DNA from 4 places in the Pseudarthrobacter sp. S6 genome. Region 2 is predicted to be linked to each of the others. Evidence: riboswitches for the same ligand, from Rfam matches in the RefSeq annotation. Region 2 holds a riboswitch; each other region holds the start of a gene.
What was found. A riboswitch is a leader RNA that binds a small molecule or an ion and turns the genes downstream of it on or off. The one in region 2 is predicted to bind thiamine pyrophosphate.

Region 1 (4,890 bases), 320 kb from region 2:
CCGGTTGCAGGCGCCGTCCTGGGAGGCCCCGCTGCATATTGTTCCGGGCGTCCCCACCATGGTCCTGACGGGCGGCTGGGAACCGCTCTACGAGGAGATCGCCGGATATCTGCAGGAAACCGGTGCCCTGCACCGCATTGCTGCGGGAGGACACCGGCCCCAGGACTCTGTCGAAGGTGACCGTGCCATCCGGTCGTTCATCGCCGCCGTAGGCAGGTCACGCTCGGTTCAGGCTTCCTGAGCCGTCAGCTCCCGGCCGGAATCCGAAGCTCCGGGAGGTAGACCTTCCCGCCGGCGGCCAGGAACTCCGCACTCTTTTCGCGCATCCCGCTGTAGGCCTCGGCGATGGCCGCCTGCGAATCTGCGGAACCGTATTCGTCCCTGATGTCCTGGCTGATCTTCATGGAGCAGAACTTCGGGCCGCACATGGAACAGAAGTGTGCGGTTTTGGCCGGTTCGGCGGGCAGAGTCTCGTCATGGAAGGCCTCCGCCGTGACGGGGTCCAGGGACAGCGCGAACTGGTCGCGCCAGCGGAACTCGAACCGGGCCTTGGACAGGGCGTCGTCCCGTTCATGGGCGCCGGGGTGGCCCTTGGCGAGGTCGGCTGCATGGGCGGCGATCTTGTAGGTGATCACCCCGGTCTTCACGTCGTCCTTGTTCGGCAGGCCAAGGTGCTCCTTGGGCGTGACGTAACAAAGCATGGCGGTGCCGTACCGGGCGATTTCGGTGGCGCCGATGGCGGACGTGATGTGGTCGTAGCCCGGGGCAATGTCCGTGACCAGCGGCCCCAGTGTGTAGAACGGGGCGCCCTTGCAGAGCTCCTGCTGGCGTTCCACGTTCTCGCGCACCAGGTGGAACGGGACATGCCCGGGACCCTCCACCATGACCTGCACATCGAATTCCCACGCCCGCTGCGTAAGCTCCGCGAGCGTGTCCAGCTCCGCAAACTGGGCGGCATCGTTGGCGTCCGCGGTGGCTCCCGGGCGCAGTCCGTCGCCCAGGGAGAACGCGACGTCGTACTTGGCGAAGATCTCGCACAGCTCGTCGAAGTGCGTGTAGAGGAAGTTTTCCTGGTGGTGGGCCAGGCACCAGCCCGCCATGATCGCACCGCCCCTTGAGACGATGCCGGTGACGCGGTTGGCCGTCAGCGGCACGTAACGCAGCAGCACACCGGCGTGGATAGTCATGTAGTCCACGCCCTGCTCGCACTGCTCAATGACGGTGTCCCGGAAGATTTCCCACGTCAGTGCGTTGGCCTCGCCATTGACCTTCTCCAAGGCCTGGTAGATGGGCACCGTGCCGATGGGCACGGGGGAGTTGCGGATGAGCCATTCCCGCGTGGTGTGGATGTCATCGCCGGTGGAGAGGTCCATCACCGTATCGGCGCCCCACTGGGTGGCCCACTGGAGTTTGTCCACTTCCTCGGCAATGGAGCTGGTCACCGCGGAGTTGCCGATATTTGCGTTGATCTTGACCAGGAACGCCTTGCCGATAATCATCGGTTCGGATTCCGGGTGGTTGATGTTGTTGGGGATGATGGCGCGGCCGGCAGCGACTTCGCTTCGGACAAGCTCCACGTCGCAGTTCTCGCGAAGGGCAACGAACTGCATCTCCGTGGTCACCACACCCTGCCGTGCGTAGTGCATCTGGGTGACGTTCCGGCCGTCGACGGCGCGGCGGGGCACCGGCTGTGCCCCCTTCCACTCCGCAGAGGCTGCGCCGCGCCGCACGGCCGACTTGCCGTCGTCGAGCAGGTTCCGTTCCCGTCCGCTGTAGGGCTCGGTGTCGCCGCGGGCGGTGATCCACTCCGAGCGGAACGGGTTAAGGCCCACCACCGGATCGCTGCCCGGCCCGGCCGTGCGGTAGGTCCGGAAAGGCCCGTTCGCCGAGCCGTTCGGCGACGGTTCCAGTGCGATCTCGGTCACGGGAACCCGGATTCCGGTGGCGTCATCAGTGATGAACGCCAGTGAGTGGGACTTCAGTGACTGGGTTTCAGGCTGGAACGTTTGATCCTGGTCGGCGTCAGTTTGGGCAGGGATCAGCTGTGTTTCTTGTGTATTCAATGAATACTCACTTCCTTCGCCGGCATTACCCGGACAGGTTCAACGGTCGCAGGCAGCGTCAGCCCGATCTCAGCCCTTACAAGGGCTCCCGTGTGGTCAACTCGAAACTACCACAGGCCGAGGGCGGCCAGGTGACGGCAATCACGGGACCGGGGTCGCAATCTGCCCCTCCAACCACTTGAATTAAATTGAAGCTTCAAGTAAATTAGTGGCATGGCCGCCTTCGCCCCGAAGGCCAACGGACCGGGAGCGTTCAATGACTGCAGAAGCCACCAGCCGGGATCTCCTTCCCGCCGACCTCTCCATGGGCACCGTCATGCTCAAGGTGGGCGACATGAAGCTGATGACCGACTATTACCAGCGCGCACTCGGCCTGGAGGTTGTGGCCGAAGAGGACGGCGGCGTCTACCTTGGCCGCCTTCAACGCCCGCTCGTCCATCTCGCGGCCGCCCCTTCGCTGATCCTTCCTGGCAGGGGAGAGGCCGGGCTGTTCCACACCGCGCTGCTCTTTGACAACCAGGCATCGCTGGCTGCCACGGTGGCCTCTGCGGCCCAATACGAACCCCGGTCTTTCACCGGCAGCGCCGACCACCTCGTCAGCGAGGCCTTCTACTTCAATGACCCCGAAGGCAACGGCATCGAACTGTACTGGGACAGACCCCGCGAAAACTGGTCCTGGAATGGGAAGGCTGTAGTGATGGACAGCCGGGCACTGCCGCCGCAGCGCTACCTCGAGCAGCACCTGACCCAGGAATCCGTGGCCGGCCAGCGGGCTAGCGAAGCCGGCGTGGGCCACGTCCACCTCCAGGTGGGCGACGTCCAGTCAGCGCACGATTTCTACGTGGGCACGCTGGGCTTCGAAAAGACCGCCGGCTGGCACGGGCAGGCGCTGTTTGTCTCGGCGGGCGGGTATCACCACCACATGGCCATGAACGTCTGGAACAGCCGCGGAGCCGGTCCCCGCAGGGACACCCTGGGCCTGGGCGAAGTGCTCATCGAGGTCCCTTCCGGGGATGACGTCGGAGCGCTCGCCGACCGCCTGATGGTCGCCGGTGTAGCCTCGCACCACACGGGCGCCGTGCTTCGCTTCGAGGACCCGTGGCGCAACAATATCCGTGTCGCCGTCCGCTGAGTGCGGATGCCAAAAGAGCGGCCTGCCTTGTACTAGGCTGATTCTGAACGGACGGGGCGGCACCTGATGCAGCCCTTCCGGGCCGCACCGTCGACGGAATAAGGGCTGTTCCCATGGGCTTCACTGAAATTTTTGTTTCCACTCACGATGCCGCGCTGAAGCGGGCCGTCGTCCTGGATGCGGGCGGCTCCCCGGCGGGCGAGGGTCTGCGGATTCCCGGAATCAGCGATTTCGAAATCGAGCAGCTCGGCGATCTTGCCGGTGCTGCGGTGCACGCCGGCGGCGCGGACTATGAACTGGCCATGGTGGACGTGGCGAGTGATTCCCTTCTCGGGGTTCCGCCGGCCATGGTGCGTGCGCTGGCCGACCTGCTCAGTTATGAGACTGAGGGGGAGGGTAATGTCCTGGATGACGTCGCTGAAAAGTGGGCCGCCCAGGATGACATGCCCTTCGGCGTGGCCGAGGCCCGGACGTACGTCAAGAAGGTCGCCGAGCTGGCGAACTCGATCGATGACGCCGCGCGCACCGGTGTCTACGTCTGGTCGTCGTAGGCCGGCCGTGGCCCGCCGGGTCCGACCGGCTGCCCCATCCCGACGTGTCAAGTCGAAATCCGGCCGCTGATCTGGCACAATAAACAGGTACTCGATCTGCGTGGCCCCTCTCTCCGCGTCCGGATCCTGTCCTTTGAACCCTCAAGTATGGCCCGCCCCACGGGTGCAGAACGTCGGTTTACCCCTTTTCTGAAACAGGAGTGACCACAAAAGTGGCCGTAAAGATTCGCCTTAAGCGCTTTGGCAAGATGCGCGCACCGTACTACCGCATCGTCGTCATGGACGCACGCTCCAAGCGTGACGGCCGTGCCATCGAAGAGATCGGCAAGTACCACCCCACCGAAGAGCCCTCATACATCGAGGTTGACACGGACCGTGCCCAGTACTGGCTCGGCGTCGGCGCGCAGCCGTCCGAGCAGGTTGCCGCGATCCTCAAGATCACCGGTGACTGGCAGAAGTTCAAGGGCCTCCCGGGCCAGGAAGGCACCCTGAAGACCAAAGCTCCGAAGGTTGCCTTTGTTGCCCCGGAGAAGGGTTCCGTGATTATCCCGGAAGCCATCACCAAGAAGTCAAAGCAGTCTGACGCAGCCGAGGCCCCGGCCGAAGCAGAGACCACCGAGGCTGAGTAGATTGCTGGCAGAAGCGCTCGAACACCTTGTCCGGGGAATCGTTGATTCGCCTGACGATGTCAAGGTCAGCTCGAAGAACAACCGCCGCGGGGACACCCTCGAGGTTCGTGTTCATCAGGATGACCTGGGACGGGTGATCGGCCGCCAGGGCCGTACCGCACGGGCATTGCGCACCGTTGTGGCAGCACTGGCAGACGGCGAACCGGTCAGGGTCGACGTCGTCGATACCGACCGCCGCCGTTAAGCGCTCAGCAACATCAGTTTTTGCTCCGGCCCTTCCACCAGCAACGGTGGAGGGGCCGGAGTGCTTTCACCACATCGCCTAATCCGGGCACGATCACAGACAGAGGAACAGATGCAGCTTCAGGTGGCACGAATCGGAAAACCGCATGGAATTCGCGGCGAAGTGACGGTCCAGGTGCTGACCGACGCTCCCGGGGACCGGTTCGTTCCCGGTACGGAGTTTGTGGTGGAGCCTGCATCCGCCGGCCCCCTCATTGTTGAGAGTGCGCGGT
Region 2 (4,890 bases):
GCGCCGGGAACGGCGAGCTTGTCATAGCCGGCGTCGTCCGGTCCCACCACGCGCTGCAGGGCGGGGATGCCGAAGCCGAGGGTCTTGCCGGTGCCGGTCTTGGCCTGACCGATGATGTCGTGGCCCGAAAGCGCCACGGGCAGTGTCATGGCCTGGATGGGGAAGGGGTGGGTGATACCGGCGTCGGCCAGGGATTCCACGATGTCGGCGCGGACGTTGAAGTCAGCGAAGGATTTTTCCTCAATCTCGTGCGGCTTCTCGTCCGAGATGATGGTTTCTTCGGGTTCGATCGTCTCGATGCCGGAGTCGTCAGTCAGGATCTGGTGGGTATGCAATTCACTCACAGGGGAGTTTCCTTATTCATTTGGGCATTGGCGCTGCCTGCTCAACGGGCCGGCCAACGTGGCCGTTCCGGAGCACGCTCTGGCGCGCAAGCAAATCCAGTGGAAGCCGATCGCGGGCTATCAAAATGCTGGCACTGGTGACCAACGGGTGCATCTCAAGATCGCGTAGGGGCGGGCTTGTTGAATTCAAAATCAAGGAAATCAACGACCGGGCATCCATATCTACTTCTTCAGTCTAGCCGCAAGGACCGGGAATCCCGGCTTTGGGCCGATCAGGCCGGGCACTGATGGTTCAGGCCAGCAGCTCAAAGTGGACCTCGCGCGCGGCAATATCGGAGGAGATCAGGCGGACCCGCACCTTTGTGCCCGATTGCAGGTCGCCGGCGCAGCGTGCCGTCACGGCGGGTTCGGCGATCTGGATGATCCCCGAGGGGCCGTTCCCGTTTTTCGCAGCCCCGTTTTTCGCAGCGCCGTTCCTGGCTCCGTTGCCGTTTTTCCCGTTACCGTTTCCGTTGTCCTTTTGTGGCTTGGAGCCGGAAATCACGATCGCTTCGAATTCCTGGCCCACATGGTTGACCAACAGCGCGGCCTCCACCGTGTCCAGCGCCATGCGTTCCATCCGCGATGCCAACTGGTCGGATCCGGCCATGATCTCCGGCAGGGACGGCAGGGCTTCCCGCGCCCAGTCCGGTACCGGCTTGCCGTTGCTCAAGGCTTCGCAGATTACCAGGACAAAGCGGTCGATAAGGCGCCGGAGCGGTGCTGTGGTGTGGGCATAGGCGGCGCCGATGGCGGACTGGACGGCGTCGTCCGGGACGGTGCCGTCAAACGCCGTGTAGCTGGCACCGCGGAACAGCATGCCAGCGGAGTGCAGGATGGCCAGTTGCCGGGGCACTGTCGGATCAAGGCTGCGGAGGTATTCGCCGTAGCTGATTTTGCCGTCCCACGGCTTGCCCAAGGCCTCGGTCTGGAGGCGGAAGTGGCGCAGGGAGCGCTCGTCCGGCGCCGGCATGGTGCGCAGGATGCCAACTTTTCCCGCCAACATGAGGTTCGCCGCCGACATTCCGGTCATCAGGGAAATCTGGGCGTTCCAGTCCTCCACCGGAAGCTGCGGTGCCGCGGCAATCCGGTAGCCGCCGTCGGGCAGTTGCACGATTTCCTGCTCGGGCATGTTCAGGCTGGCGCCGCCACGCTGCCGCTCCAGTTCAACCCGTTTGAGCCCCACTTCCTTCAGGAGCTGCAGCACGGGACCGGGCGTCCCGGCGTCGAGTTCGGCCTGGACTCCCTTGTAGCTCAGCTTGGCCCTGCTGCGGATGGTGGCCCTGCGGATACTCACCGTGGAGACCTGTGCGGTGTTGTCCAGCCCGAATTCCCACACGTAGGCGGAACAAAGCTGCCCGGCCAGGAGGCTGCCCGCTCCTTCGCTGATGACCTCAGGGTGCAGCGGGATCCGGCCGTCCGGGGCGTAGAACGTTTGGCCGCGGCGCCGGGTCTCTGCATCCAGCACGCCGCCGGGGCGGACAAAGGACGGCACATCAGCGATGGCATAGAGCACGCGGTAGCCAGCGTCCGCGCGCTCGATGTACAGCGCCTGGTCCAGGTCAGTGGAGGACGCCGGATCGATGGTGAGGAAGTCCACCTCTGTCAGGTCAGCGCCCGGCAACTCGTGTGCGGCCACCGCCGCTTCCGCGTCCCGGACCGCCTCCGCCGGGTAGGTTCCGGGAAGTTCCAGCTCGGTCCGCAGGGCGCTCAGTGCCGCCGCGAGCTCGTTGGTCTGCTCGTGGACATTGGGGGCCAACCGATGATGTGACACGAAAATCAGGTTAGCCCGATTTGCATGGATCGTGCACGCCCACGGTCCGCCACGCGGGGAATTGTCAGGATGCGCCTGCGTCCAGGGCCGCCACGAGTGCTGCAGCCGCCGCTGCGGGATCGGGGGCTTCGGTGATGGCACGCACCACCACAATCCTGCCGGCACCGGCCTCCACTACCTGCTCCACGTTGCCAAGATCGATGCCTCCGATGGCAAACCAGGGCAAGGTGGCCTGGGCGCCGCCGGCAGCGCGGACTGCTTCGGCAGCGTACCGCACCAGCTCAAGGCCGACACCGGCCCGGCCGGGCTTGGTGGGAGTGGCCCAGACCGGTCCGACGCAGAAGTAGTCCAGGCCGCGTTCGGACGTTAGCCCGCCGGACAGCCGGATGGCGCCTTCGATCTGTTCGGCGGTGTGCGTGGACAGCCCGACCGCTGTGGGTGCCCCAAGCAGGGCGCGGGCGGAAGCGACCGGCAGGTCTTGTTGCCCGATGTGGAAGACGGGGGCGCCGGACAGCATAGCGACATCTGCACGGTCATTGACGGCCCATAACTTTGCGTGGCGTTCGGCCGCGGCCTGAAGCACGGCCAGCAGCTCCAGCTCCTCCGCCGCCTCGATCGCCTTGTCGCGGAGCTGGATGATGTCGACGCCGCCGGCAAAAGCCGCGTCCACAAACTCGCCAAAGTCGCCGCGGTCACGGCGTGAGTCGGTGCAGAGGTACAGCCGGGCGCTGTGCGGGAGGCCCGGGCCTATGCCGCCGGTGGGATCTGTTGAGATCAAGGATTCGGGTGTGGAAGAGCTGGCTGAGGGCGTGCCTGCAGCGGCGAAGGATTGCGAGTTCATGGAAACCAGCCTAATTCCCCTAAACTGGGCAGGTACTGCGGGAGCCCGTTGCAGCCGTCACAAAGCGGCCGGGCTGAGAGGGCGTCAGAGCCGACCGCTTGACCTGATCCGGCTAGTACCGGCGTAGGGAAGGAACCATATGCCCCCCGCAATAAGCAGCCCGCCTGAGACTGCATCATTCCGACCGGACCCGGTGCTGCACGCCGACGTGGCGGTCATCGGCGGTGGAGTCATCGGCCACGCCATAGCCTGGGAGGCCCGGCGGTCCGGCCGTTCCGTTGTGCTGATCGATGACGCGCCCGGGAGAGGCGCCAGCTGGGCAGCCGCCGGCATGCTGGCACCTGTAAGCGAACTCCACTATCAGGAGGAAGACCTCCTGGAGCTGATGCTTGCATCCTCCGGCCTGTGGCCCGGTTTCGCGGCAGACCTCGCCCTGGCAGGGGCTGGCGAGACCGGATACCTGACGACGCCGACCCTCGCCATCGGCGCGGACGCCGCGGACCGCAGGGCGCTGATGGACCTCCGGGCCGTACAGCAGGCCAGCGGCCTGGTGGTGGAACCCCTGACTGTCCGTGAGGCCAGGTCCTGGGAATCCCTGCTCAGCCCGGCCATCTCCTGTGCCCTGGACATCCCCGCAGACCACCAGGTGGATCCACGGAAGCTGGTGGCGTGCCTCCAGGAAGTCCTGGCCGTCCACGAACCGGGAGCAGAAACCGCCGTGGCCGGTGCCCGCGGGGGATTCGCCGTTGACCAGCGGGCCGCCGCCGTTCTTTGGGAGGACGGACGCATCTGCGGCGTGGTGCTCGCTGACGGCGGAACTGTCCACGCCGGGGAGACGATTGTGGCCAACGGATTGGCGGCGGGGTCGCTGGAAGGCCTGCCTGCTGGGCTGCACCTGCCCCTGCGACCCGTCTACGGTGACATCCTGCGCCTTGCTGTTCCGGAGCACCTGCGTCCGCTCCTCACCTCGACAGTCCGCGGAATAGTCCATGGTGTGCCGGTCTACATCGTTCCCAGAGGGGACGGCACGGTGGTGATCGGGGCGACGCAACGGGAGGACGCGCTCGCCGGGACAGGCGATGGTGCTGTCTCGGCCGGCGGCGTCTACCAGTTGCTGCGTGACGCCCAGGTCCTGGTGCCGGCCGTCTCGGAGCTTGAACTCCTGGAATGCACGGCACGGGCAAGGCCGGCGACCCCGGACAACGCGCCGCTCCTGGGCCGCGTACCGGTTTCCGCACCAGGAACAGGAAACCAGGAGAGCATGGAGAACATTGCCGGACTGATTATTGCCACCGGGTTCTTCCGTCACGGAGTGCTCCTTGCTCCGGCGGCGGCAGCGATCTGCCGGGAATTGCTCGACGGCCGGACGGATCCTCGTTGGGGGGCGCTCAACCCGGCCCGCTTTTCAAGACAGCACCGCACAACCGGCACACAGTCCACACCCAAGGACATCAGCAACATGAAGGACCTCGACCCTCAGAAGGAATCAGCATGAACATCACCCTCAACGGCTCGCGCCATTCCGTGGCGGACGAAGCCTCCATCACCACCCTTATCAGTCAGATCACAGGCCGCCCCCTCGCAGCCAACGGTCAGGCGACAGACGGGCAGAAACTCGGCGTCGCCGTCGCCCATAACTCCGAAGTAGTACCCCGCAGCCAGTGGTTCGTCACGGCGCTCGCCGAAGGTGACGACGTCGAACTGGTCACAGCAGTCCAGGGAGGCTGACACCATGACAGTAACCAGCAACATCAGCTCACAGAACCTGCCCGAAGCCGCTGACGGGCTGATGATCGACGGCGTCGAGCTCGGCTCCCGCCTCATCATGGGCACCGGGGGAGCCCCGAGCCTCGACGGGCTGGGCGCTGCCCTGCTGGCGTCCGGAACCGAAC
Region 3 (4,890 bases), 410 kb from region 2:
TCCTCAAGGACCGCCTCCCCGAGCACGCCGGGGTAATTGTTCGCACCGCTGCCGAAGGCGCCTCGGAAGAGGAGCTCACGCACGACATCAACAGGCTGCGCGCGCAGTGGGAGGGCATCGAAAGCCAGTCCACGTCGACCAAGATCCTCGCGCCCGAGCTCCTCTACGGCGAACCGGACCTCACCATCAAGGTGGTCCGTGACGTCTTCAACGAGGACTTCTCCAAGCTTATTGTCTCGGGTGAAGAGGCCTGGGACACCATCGAGGCCTACGTCACGTACGTTGCCCCGGACCTCGTGGGCCGCCTGGAAAAGTGGACCAAGGACCAGGATATCTTCGCCGCGTGGCGGATCGACGAGCAGATCCACAAGGCCCTGGAACGTAAGGTCTTCCTGCCTTCGGGCGGCTCGCTGGTCATTGACCGCACCGAAGCCATGACCGTAGTGGACGTCAACACCGGCAAGTTCACCGGCAGCGGTGGCAACCTCGAAGAAACCGTCACCAAGAACAACCTCGAGGCAGCTGAAGAAGTGGTCCGGCAGCTCCGGCTACGGGACATCGGCGGCATCATCGTCATCGACTTCATAGACATGGTCCTGGAATCCAACCGGGACCTGGTTCTTCGCCGCATGGTGGAGTGCCTGGGCCGTGACCGGACCAAGCACCAGGTTGCAGAAGTGACGTCGCTGGGCCTCGTGCAGATGACGCGAAAGCGCATGGGTACCGGACTCCTGGAAGTCTTCGGGGAGCAGTGCGAATCCTGTGCAGGCCGCGGAATCGTCACCCACGACGACCCCGTAGAGCACCGCCGCGCCAATACCGTAGCCGCTGAGCACCATGTGCACCACGTGCAGCGGGTGGACAGCCGGCAGGAACCGCGCATCAACGATCAGCATGGTGACAGCATGCGCGCTGACACCATGCGCACCGACAGCCAGCGCCCGGACAGCCAGCGCTCGGACAGCCAGCCGGGTGGCCGCACTGACCGGAAGCGCCGCCGCGGACGTGGCGGCCAGCAACTGGAAACGGCACCGGCAGCGCCGGTGCAGATCCACACGGTCCACCCGGAACCCAGTGACGCCGAGCGCCACGCCAAGGCCGAGGCCACGCGGGCCGCGCTTGCGAACATTGCGGCCGCAGCCCACGCTGCGCACGTGCACGACGACGAAGTGGCTCGCGCATCAGCTGCGGCGGGACAAGCTCCGGCTGCACCAGTGCCGGCTTCGCGGCCCGAGATGGACTCCAATGGCCGTCCGGCCGCTGTGCTGACGTTCGGCGGCGAGCAGGTGGTGCTGCCGTTCGTGGCCCATCACGAGGACCAGCCGCACGCACCGGCCCTGACGCTTGACCGCCTCGCGGAGGCCTTCGCCCACCTTGGCGAGCCAGCCCCTGTCGTGGAAAACGAGCCGTCCGCAGTCCAGGCAGCTGCAAGCCAACCGGGCGAACCTGCCCGTCAGCACCAGCCGGCAGTGGCGGAGGAGGATTACTCCGACCACACCGAGGCGCCCCTCGCCCGCCGTCCCCGGCGGAACCGGAGCGCCAGCCGTGCCCAGGGCGCAGCCAACGCCACGTCTGTGGAGCATCACGAAGCCGGTCCGGCGGCTGCCGCTGGACACTCCCACGCCGCCAAGGCCCCGGAGTCCGTCAAGGTGGCTGAGAAGCCTGCGGCCATCAACGCGCCTATCATCCTCGGTGTTGGGGTTCCGGCCTCGGAGCTCTAACGAAGCAGCAGGGCAAGCCTCTACAACGGCGCCCGGACGTGTCTGTGAATCACAGGCTGCGTCCGGGCGTCCTGCGTTAAATCCCGAGGGACGCTAGGCTGGTGACTGACACGGGGTGCCGCGCAGAGAGCCGGCTGAGATCCACACCCGTTGAACCTGTCCGGCTAGCACCGGCGAAGGGATGTCTCCTTTGGCTTCAAGTTCTGTCCTTCCTCCTGCAACGCCCGCGGCGGTTCTGCCGGATATCTCAGCAAACCAGGGTGAGGTCCGGCCTGCGCCAGGCCGGTCTGGCAACGTCCAGGTGCTGCGTGACGTCCCGCGGGTGCTGTCCATTGCCGGATCGGACCCGTCAGGCGGCGCGGGCGTCCAGGCCGACCTCAAAAGCATTGCGGCTCTTGGCGGCTACGGCATGGCGGCCATCACTGCACTGACAGTCCAGAACACCCAGGGGGTGCAGGCGGTTCACGTGCCGCCGGCATCCTTCCTGGGCCAGCAGCTGGACGCCATCAGCGACGACATCACCATCGATGCGGTCAAGATCGGCATGCTCGGCGATGCTGCGGTGATTGGCGTGGTCCGGGACTGGCTGGAAAAGGCGCGTCCCGCCGTCGTCGTTCTCGATCCGGTGATGGTGGCCACGAGCGGTGACCGGCTGCTGCAGGAGTCTGCCGAGGCAGCTCTGCGGGAGCTGCTCCCGCTCGCTGACCTGATCACCCCCAACCTGGCCGAATTGGCCATCCTGGTGGGGGAGCCGCAGGCGCGGGACTGGCCTGATGCGCTCGGACAGGGGCAGCGGTTGTCCGCCGCGGCCGGTGCCACGGTCCTGGTCAAGGGCGGCCATCTCGACGGCGGTGCGTGCCCGGATGCCCTGGTCAACGCCGCCGGGCTGCTCGCCCAGGAGGTAGTGGAAGTGAGCGGTGACAGGATCCCAACCCGCAACAGCCACGGCACCGGCTGCTCGTTGTCGTCGGCTATGGCTACGGCCCAGGCCAGGCTGGGGAACTGGGAATCCGCGCTACGGCAAGTGAAGCCTTGGCTGGTCGGCGCACTGCAGGCCGCTGATCAGCTGGAGGTGGGCGGTGGCCACGGCCCCATCAACCACTTCCACCACATGAAACAGGTTCCGGCAGCCGGCGAATTCGCCCAGACGCTCCAGCGGGCGTCGGCGCCGGATCTTGCGGCCATCTACGGGCTGGATTTCATCCGCGACCTGGCGGGCGGCACGTTGGCTGAGGAAGAGTTCGGCTACTACCTTGCGCAGGACGCCATCTACCTGAACGGCTATTCGCGGGTCCTGGCCCGGGCCAGTGCGCTGGCGCCCACGGAAGCCGCGCAGACGTTCTGGGCAAAGTCTGCCCGGCAATGCCTTGAGGTCGAATCCGAGCTGCACCGCACGTGGCTGAGCACCAGGACGGTGGACTCCGCCCTTGGCCCAGTCACCAAGTCCTACGTGGACCACCTGCTGGCAGCCTCGGCCTCCGGCAGCTACGCGGTCCTCGTCGCTGCGGTGCTGCCGTGCTTCTGGTTGTACGCCGAGGTGGGACAGACCCTCCACGCGGAGTTCCTGGCCGCCGGTGCACCGAAGGAACACCCCTATGCCGACTGGCTGCGGGCCTACGCTGACGAGGACTTCGCGCAGGCCACCCGCGACGCCATCGCCTTGGCTGACGAGGCCGGCCGGAGCGCTTCCGCGGATGAACGTGCGGCGATGCTCGTGGCGTTCAGGCAGTCGTGCCGGTTCGAAGTGGAATTCTTCGACGCGCCGCGAATTCATTCCTGACAGTCAAGGGCCCGCGTGGCCTGTACGATAGTCAGGCACGGTTTCGGATTGTCAGTGCAGTACCTGCTTATGGGTCCTAGCACAGACAACCGACCGTAACCAGCCTCATTTGCGGCCGAAGGCAAAATTAGCGTATTCTAGATCTTCGGTGCTTACGCCAACACTTGGGTTACGACCCCACGGCGTTGAGGCACAGCGAGAACCCGGCCGATTATTGAATCGGGTTCAGCACGCAAATTTAGTAATAAACGTCGAGAGAAGTGAGTTCCCAAGTGGTGTACGCGATTGTCCGCGCAGGCGGCCGCCAAGAGAAGGTTTCCGTTGGAGACTTCGTTACCCTGAACCGCGTCCCCGGTGGAGCCGGCAGCACTTTTGAGTTGCCCGCACTGCTCCTGGTAGACGGTGACAAAGTCACCTCTGCTGCTGCGGACCTGGCCAAGGTAACGGTTACGGCTGAGATCCTCGAAGACCTCCGTGGTCCGAAGATCGTCATCCAGAAGTTCAAGAACAAGACCGGTTACAAGAAGCGCCAGGGTCACCGTCAGGAATTGACCAAGGTCAAGATCACGGGTATCAAGTAACTCTTCGTTACTGTTCAGGTTCTTCAGCAGATTCCCCAGAATTTAAAGGCAGGCATTTCAAATGGCACATAAAAAAGGCGCGAGTTCCACTCGCAACGGTCGTGACTCCAACGCCCAGTACCTCGGCGTCAAGCGCTTCGGTGGTCAGGTAGTTTCCGCAGGCGAGATCATTGTCCGCCAGCGTGGCACCCACTTCCACCCGGGCGCTGGCGTTGGCCGTGGCGGCGACGACACACTGTTCGCACTGGCACCGGGAGCCGTCCAGTTCGGCACACGCCGCGGTCGCCGCGTTGTCAACATCGTTGCTGCTGCAGCTGCAGAGTAACAAATAGTTCTGAAACGGTGGAGCGGGCCATTTGGTCCGCTCCACTATTCTTTTAACCGCATTACAATCATCTTGGCGCCCTTGGGCGTCCGGAAACAGCACTGAGGAGATCCACGTGGCGAGCTTTGTAGACCGGGTAGTACTGCACGTATCCGGCGGTACCGGCGGCCACGGCTGTGTCTCTGTTCACCGGGAGAAGTTCAAGCCCCTGGGCGGTCCCGACGGCGGCAACGGCGGCGATGGCGGTGACGTCATCCTGCGCGTTGATCACCAGACCACCACGCTGCTGGACTACCACCACGCCCCGCACCGCCACGCCACCAACGGTGGCCCCGGCATGGGTGATTGGCGCGGCGGCAAGAGCGGGGAAACCCTCATCTTGCCCGTACCGGACGGCACCGTGGTCAAGGCCAAGGACGGCACCGTCCTGGCGGACCTCGTCGGCGAAGGCGCCGAATACGTGGCGGCTGCCGGTGGTCTGGG
Region 4 (4,890 bases), 950 kb from region 2:
AACATCAGTTCGTCCAGCACCCGGCCGGTAACGAACTGGTGCTCGGGCTCCTGGAACACGGTTCCGATGCGGGAAATCAGTTGGTGGGCTTTCCATTTGAACGGATCGATCCCGGCGCCCGCGGAAAGCTCGACGGCGGCAGCCACCTTCCCGGCCACCGGCGCCAGCAATCCGGCGAGCGTCAGCGCAAACGTTGACTTCCCGGCGCCGTTGGGCCCCGTGATGGTGAGTGCGTGGCCGGAACGGACCTGGGCTGTGATGCCCTGCTGCACCGGCACCGGTGGGATGGTCCGGAAGCCGCGGCGCCGCGGACGCTCACGGGAGACTGCCAGGTCCGCGGCGGCCAGCAGCAGCTCACCGGAGCCTGCGGACGCGCGGCTCCGGGTTGCCGGAACATACCCCGGCACCCAGACGCCCGCACCGATCAGCATGTCCCGTGCGTCCGCGAGCACCTGATCCGGCGGCCCGTCCAGGAGGACAGCGGATGTAGCGGCCAAACTTCCTGCGGAGCCCGCAGCGGAGCCCGGCTGGAGCACCACAATCCGGTCAACCAGGTCCTTCCAGACGGACACGCGGTGTTCCACCACAACGAGTGTGGCGCCGGTTTTGTCCAGGCAGCGGCCCACAGCGTCCCGGACTTCCAGCACGCCGGCGGGATCCAGGTTCGCGGTGGGCTCATCCAGCAGGATCAGCCCGGGCCGCATCGCGAGGATCCCGGCCAGCGCCAGACGCTGTTTCTGTCCGCCGGACAGAGCCGACGTCGGGTGGTCCAGCGGGAGCCCGGCGGCACCTGGCCCGCCGTCGGCGTCCACACCAGTGCCATTGGCGTTCAAAACAGCGCCGGCCCCGGTACTTCGCAGCCCGACGTCGTCGAGCGCTTCATGGACGCGCCGCCAGATCTCGTCCCGTGGAACGGCGAGGTTCTCGGCGCCGAAGGCGACGTCGTCACCCAGGCGCGACAGAACTACCTGCGTTTCGGGGTCTTGCTGCATCAGGCCTGAGCGGCCGCGCTGCCCGCGGGGAACCACCCCGTCGATCAGCAGCGAACCGGTTTCGTCGGCGTCGTCTCCTTCATCCCCCAGCACCCCCGCGAGCGCGTGCAGCAGCGTTGACTTGCCCGCGCCCGACGGGCCCAGCAGCAGCACCCGCTCGCCGGGAGCGATGTCGAGGTCGAGCCCATGGACGGCGGGGGCGGAACGGCCGGCATGCCGCCAGCCCCAGCCACGGGCGGATACCGTGGCGGGGCGCACTCCGGAAGCGACGGCGTCGGAAGCGGTCATCAGTTGAAGACGGGCTCCGACGCTGCCTTCCGGGACGCGAACGAGCTCAGCACACCGGTCTTGGCCAGGCCGCGCGTGGCGATCCAGGACAGCGCGCCCGCAATCACCGCGCCGGAGATGGTGCAGAACACGATGTAGGCGAGCTTGTCGCCCGGCTCGTAGGCGATATTCCAGCCCCACGGCAGAAACGAGTCGTTGAGGCCGCAGAACAGCCCCGCCCCGGCACCGGCAAGCAGAGCGGCGATGAGGTTGTATTTCTGGTGCAGGGAGGATTTGAACCGGAAGTTGCCGTACACCAGCAGGAAGAACACCAGTTCGGCGCCCAGGCCCTGGAGGAGTCCGGAGATCAGCACCGTGGCGCCGTACTGCGAGCCCATGATGAGTTCGCCGGTGGCGGCCACAGTTTCGCAGAAGAGCGCCGCGCCGGGTTTGCGGATGATGAGCATGCCCAGCACTGCCGGGATCATCCAGCCGCCGGCGATCAGGCCGGTCAGCGGGGGGTAAACGGCATTCATCGGTGCGGAAACGATGCCGGCGGCTTGGGACCACGCCCAGAAGATCACGCCGCCGGTGATGGCGATGAGCGCCGCCACCACGATGTCCACAACACGCCAGGTATTGCCGGTCTTTTTGAATGCTGCAGTTGTCATATTGTCCTCCTGAGGAACAGGAGGGGAAAGTGCCCCGGTAAGCGGCGCTGCCGCCGTTGCCGGACCCTTCGAGAACTCGACTCCCTTGCGCCGGTACTAACCGGATCAGGTTCGAGGGTCTGCGGCTGTCCGCACTCTCAGCGCCGGCCTGCGGGTCCCTGGCAATGCCAGTGATGTCCGACGGCGGCGCTCCCCTGTCGTAATAAATCTGCCCTGATGGGCGTGCTCCAGTTTACACCGCGGGCGGGGTAGATTGTGGGCCATGACTGCCAACAACCCGACTGTGACTGCGTTCAATCCCGATGCGACGGTGCCCCAGCCGGCGGGGCTGCTGGAGGCCCTGATCGCCCGCATCGAGGGCGAGGTCAGCGAGCTGCAGTTTCCCCATTTCACCAGGGATGATTCCCTCAACCTGGGGCTGCTGCTGGTGGAGCTCGGCAAATCGCGCCAGCTGCCTATCGCGATCGACATCACGAAGGGTGACCAGGTCCTTTTCCATGTTGCCCTGGACGGGGCCACCCCCGACAACGAGCACTGGATCCGGGCGAAGCAGCGCACCGCCGCCAGGTATGAGATCCCGTCGTTGCTGGTGGGCCTCCGCGGCCGGCTGCACGGCGGCCGGATCGAGGACCACGGCTGGTACGACGAAACCGTCTACGCGGCCCACGGCGGCTGCTTCCCGGTCTACGTCACCGGCGTGGGTGCCGTAGCCACGGTGACGGTCTCGGGCCTGCCCCAACAGCAGGACCATGATCTCGTGGTGGAGGCCCTGCGGGAGATTCTGGAGTCGATGCGGCCGGGTTAGGCTAAAGGCAGTCCCGGATCCGCTCACAAGGAGTTCAACGAATGAACCTGTTCATCAAGCTGCTCGGCACTGCAATCAGCCTCGGCGCCGGATTCGTCGGCACCAAGATGGTCAATACCGTGTGGGAAAAGTCCACGGGCCGGAAGCCTCCCACCGGCAAGGATGAAGACACCCCCACGAGCCTCCGCTCGGCGCTGACGTTCGCGCTTATTTCGGCCTCGGTCAGCACCATCATCCAGGTGCTGGCCAACCGCGGCACACAGCGGGCCATTACCCGCTTCGCCAAGTCCCAGGACATCGTCTAAGCGCACCACCAACCCATGAGTTTTTGTCCAGCTAAAGGCCTCCAACCGGCACTGACGCCGTGTTATCTGGACAAAAACTCGCGCGCGGGGCGGAACACTAGCATCGACGAATGAGGCTCAGCCCCGCCGGCCGCCGTCGTCCGCTTCATCCCGGGAGGAGTCATCCCGGGCGGATTGTGCCGCCTTCTGAACCACGGCGTCGAGTTCATCGGAGCTGAGCAGCTCGCGGTGCAGGTGCTTGGTGCGGTACCCGGCGCGGCCCACCATGTGGGCAGAAACCGGCACGGTCAGCAGCTGGAAAATCCAGGCCACGAGCAGCGCGGGCCACACCCACCAGGTGCGCATCTGCAGGCCGATGGCCGCAAGGAGCAGGAACAGCCCCAGCACCTGGGGCTTGGTGGCCGCGTGCATGCGGCTGAGCAGGTCCGGAAAGCGGAGCAGTCCGACGGCGGCGGCGAGGGACATGAGGGCACCCACCAGCAGGAACACCGCCGACACGGTATCGATGACGTTATCAACCACGCCGGCCTCAGGATTCATTGGCTTGCTCCCGACGGTCGGCCACAAAGCGCGCAACTGTCACTGACCCGATGAAGCCGACAATGGACAGCGCCACCAGCAGCATCAGGTTGTTCAGGTGCCGGTTGACGGCCATATCGATACACAGGGCCGCGCCGAGGATCGCAAGCAGGACGTCGGAGGCCAGCACCCTGTCCAGCAGCGACGGGCCGCGGGAGATCCTGATGATGGCTCCCGCCGCTGCCAGCGAAAGAATGACTGCCGTAACAGCCAGAACGGTCTGCATCATGCTGCGGCCTCCTGCCGGATTGCTTCGAGTTCTTCGCGGGAACCCATGATCCTGATCAGGTCCGCCTCGATCGAGCGGACTTCCCTGCGCAGGTTCGCGACCTCTTCCGGGCTGCTGACGTTGAGCCCGTGGAGGTACAAGGTGGACGTTGACCGGTCCACTTCCACCACCAGGGAGCCCGGGATCAGGGAGATCACATGCCCGGTGGCGGTGACCATGAGGTCCTGGTGGCTCCGCAACGGCACTGCGACGACGGAGCTGATGACCCGGGGGCCGCGGACAGCCGCCAAGTACATGACCTCAACGCTCGCTGCCGCCACCCTGCCCAGGAAACGCAGGGCAAATGGCACGGCGTGAAGAATGTTGAAGCGGCCGCTGACTTCTACCGGCGGCAGGTAGAACATCCGGGCCACGAGCACGGCCAGCAACGCGCCGAACAGCAGGTTGCCGGGGCTGAGGTCCTGCCACAGGGCGCCCCAGACGATCACCAGCCATACCAGCAGGGGCAGTTCCTGGCGCAGGGAAATCCGCCGGCGGCTCATTTGCCTCCTCCGTCTTTCAGGGCCATCGGGGGAACCTGCGTGTCCTCGCCCAGAACGGCCTGAATGTAGGCGGATCTGTCCAGCATTTCGTGGGCGGCCTGGTCCGAGACGGTGAACAACGGGCCGGCGAAGACCGTCAGTGACACGCCCAGCGCCACCAGGCCCAGCGTTGAACCCACCATGGTCCGGGGCAGCAGCGTGACGTTCTTGCGGCCGGCCCGGCTGCCGGTGTCCGAATCCTCGGGCGCGGCCAGCAAGACGGGGTCCGGGTGCTCGGCGTCCGAGGGCTTGCGCCAGAACGCGCGGTTCCAGACCCGTGCGACAGCCAGCAGGGTCAGGAGGCTGGTGACCACGCCGCCGATCACCAGGGCGTAGGCCAGCGGCGTGCCCAGTTCGATGCCCGCCTGGATGAGCCCCACCTTCCCCATGAACCCGGAGAACGGCGGGATCCCGGCCAGGTTCATGGCGGGGATAAAGAACAGCAGGGCCAGCATGGGTGA

Region 1: another riboswitch for thiamine pyrophosphate. It lies ahead of thiC (phosphomethylpyrimidine synthase ThiC); the one in region 2 lies ahead of thiO (glycine oxidase ThiO).
Region 3: another riboswitch for thiamine pyrophosphate. It lies ahead of thiD (bifunctional hydroxymethylpyrimidine kinase/phosphomethylpyrimidine kinase); the one in region 2 lies ahead of thiO (glycine oxidase ThiO).
Region 4: another riboswitch for thiamine pyrophosphate. It lies ahead of ACQCS0_RS19330 (ECF transporter S component); the one in region 2 lies ahead of thiO (glycine oxidase ThiO).

The regions. Positions count from the first base shown of each region.
Region 1 covers NZ_CP189581.1:2,750,400-2,755,289, reverse strand. The annotation lists gene ACQCS0_RS13195 (alpha/beta hydrolase) at 1-241, shown strand, start outside; gene thiC (phosphomethylpyrimidine synthase ThiC) at 246-2,063, opposite strand; TPP riboswitch at 2,058-2,165, opposite strand; gene ACQCS0_RS13185 (VOC family protein) at 2,320-3,195, shown strand; gene ACQCS0_RS13180 (hypothetical protein) at 3,309-3,746, shown strand; gene rpsP (30S ribosomal protein S16) at 3,959-4,375, shown strand; gene ACQCS0_RS13170 (RNA-binding protein) at 4,377-4,619, shown strand; gene rimM (ribosome maturation factor RimM) at 4,731-4,890, shown strand, end outside.
Region 2 covers NZ_CP189581.1:3,072,398-3,077,287, reverse strand. The annotation lists gene ACQCS0_RS14630 (DEAD/DEAH box helicase) at 1-344, opposite strand, end outside; gene ACQCS0_RS14625 (RNB domain-containing ribonuclease) at 637-2,157, opposite strand; gene thiE (thiamine phosphate synthase) at 2,222-2,998, opposite strand; TPP riboswitch at 3,026-3,145, shown strand; gene thiO (glycine oxidase ThiO) at 3,138-4,493, shown strand; gene thiS (sulfur carrier protein ThiS) at 4,490-4,726, shown strand; gene ACQCS0_RS14605 (thiazole synthase) at 4,731-4,890, shown strand, end outside.
Region 3 covers NZ_CP189581.1:2,666,468-2,671,357, reverse strand. The annotation lists gene ACQCS0_RS12765 (Rne/Rng family ribonuclease) at 1-1,721, shown strand, start outside; TPP riboswitch at 1,823-1,920, shown strand; gene thiD (bifunctional hydroxymethylpyrimidine kinase/phosphomethylpyrimidine kinase) at 1,903-3,501, shown strand; gene rplU (50S ribosomal protein L21) at 3,774-4,082, shown strand; gene rpmA (50S ribosomal protein L27) at 4,144-4,407, shown strand; gene obgE (GTPase ObgE) at 4,523-4,890, shown strand, end outside.
Region 4 covers NZ_CP189581.1:4,025,085-4,029,974, forward strand. The annotation lists gene ACQCS0_RS19325 (ABC transporter ATP-binding protein) at 1-1,280, opposite strand, end outside; gene ACQCS0_RS19330 (ECF transporter S component) at 1,280-1,930, opposite strand; TPP riboswitch at 1,995-2,136, opposite strand; gene ACQCS0_RS19335 (heme-degrading domain-containing protein) at 2,193-2,735, shown strand; gene ACQCS0_RS19340 (DUF4235 domain-containing protein) at 2,777-3,040, shown strand; gene mnhG (monovalent cation/H(+) antiporter subunit G) at 3,158-3,580, opposite strand; gene ACQCS0_RS19350 (monovalent cation/H+ antiporter complex subunit F) at 3,570-3,848, opposite strand; gene ACQCS0_RS19355 (Na+/H+ antiporter subunit E) at 3,845-4,390, opposite strand; gene ACQCS0_RS19360 (Na+/H+ antiporter subunit D) at 4,387-4,890, opposite strand, start outside.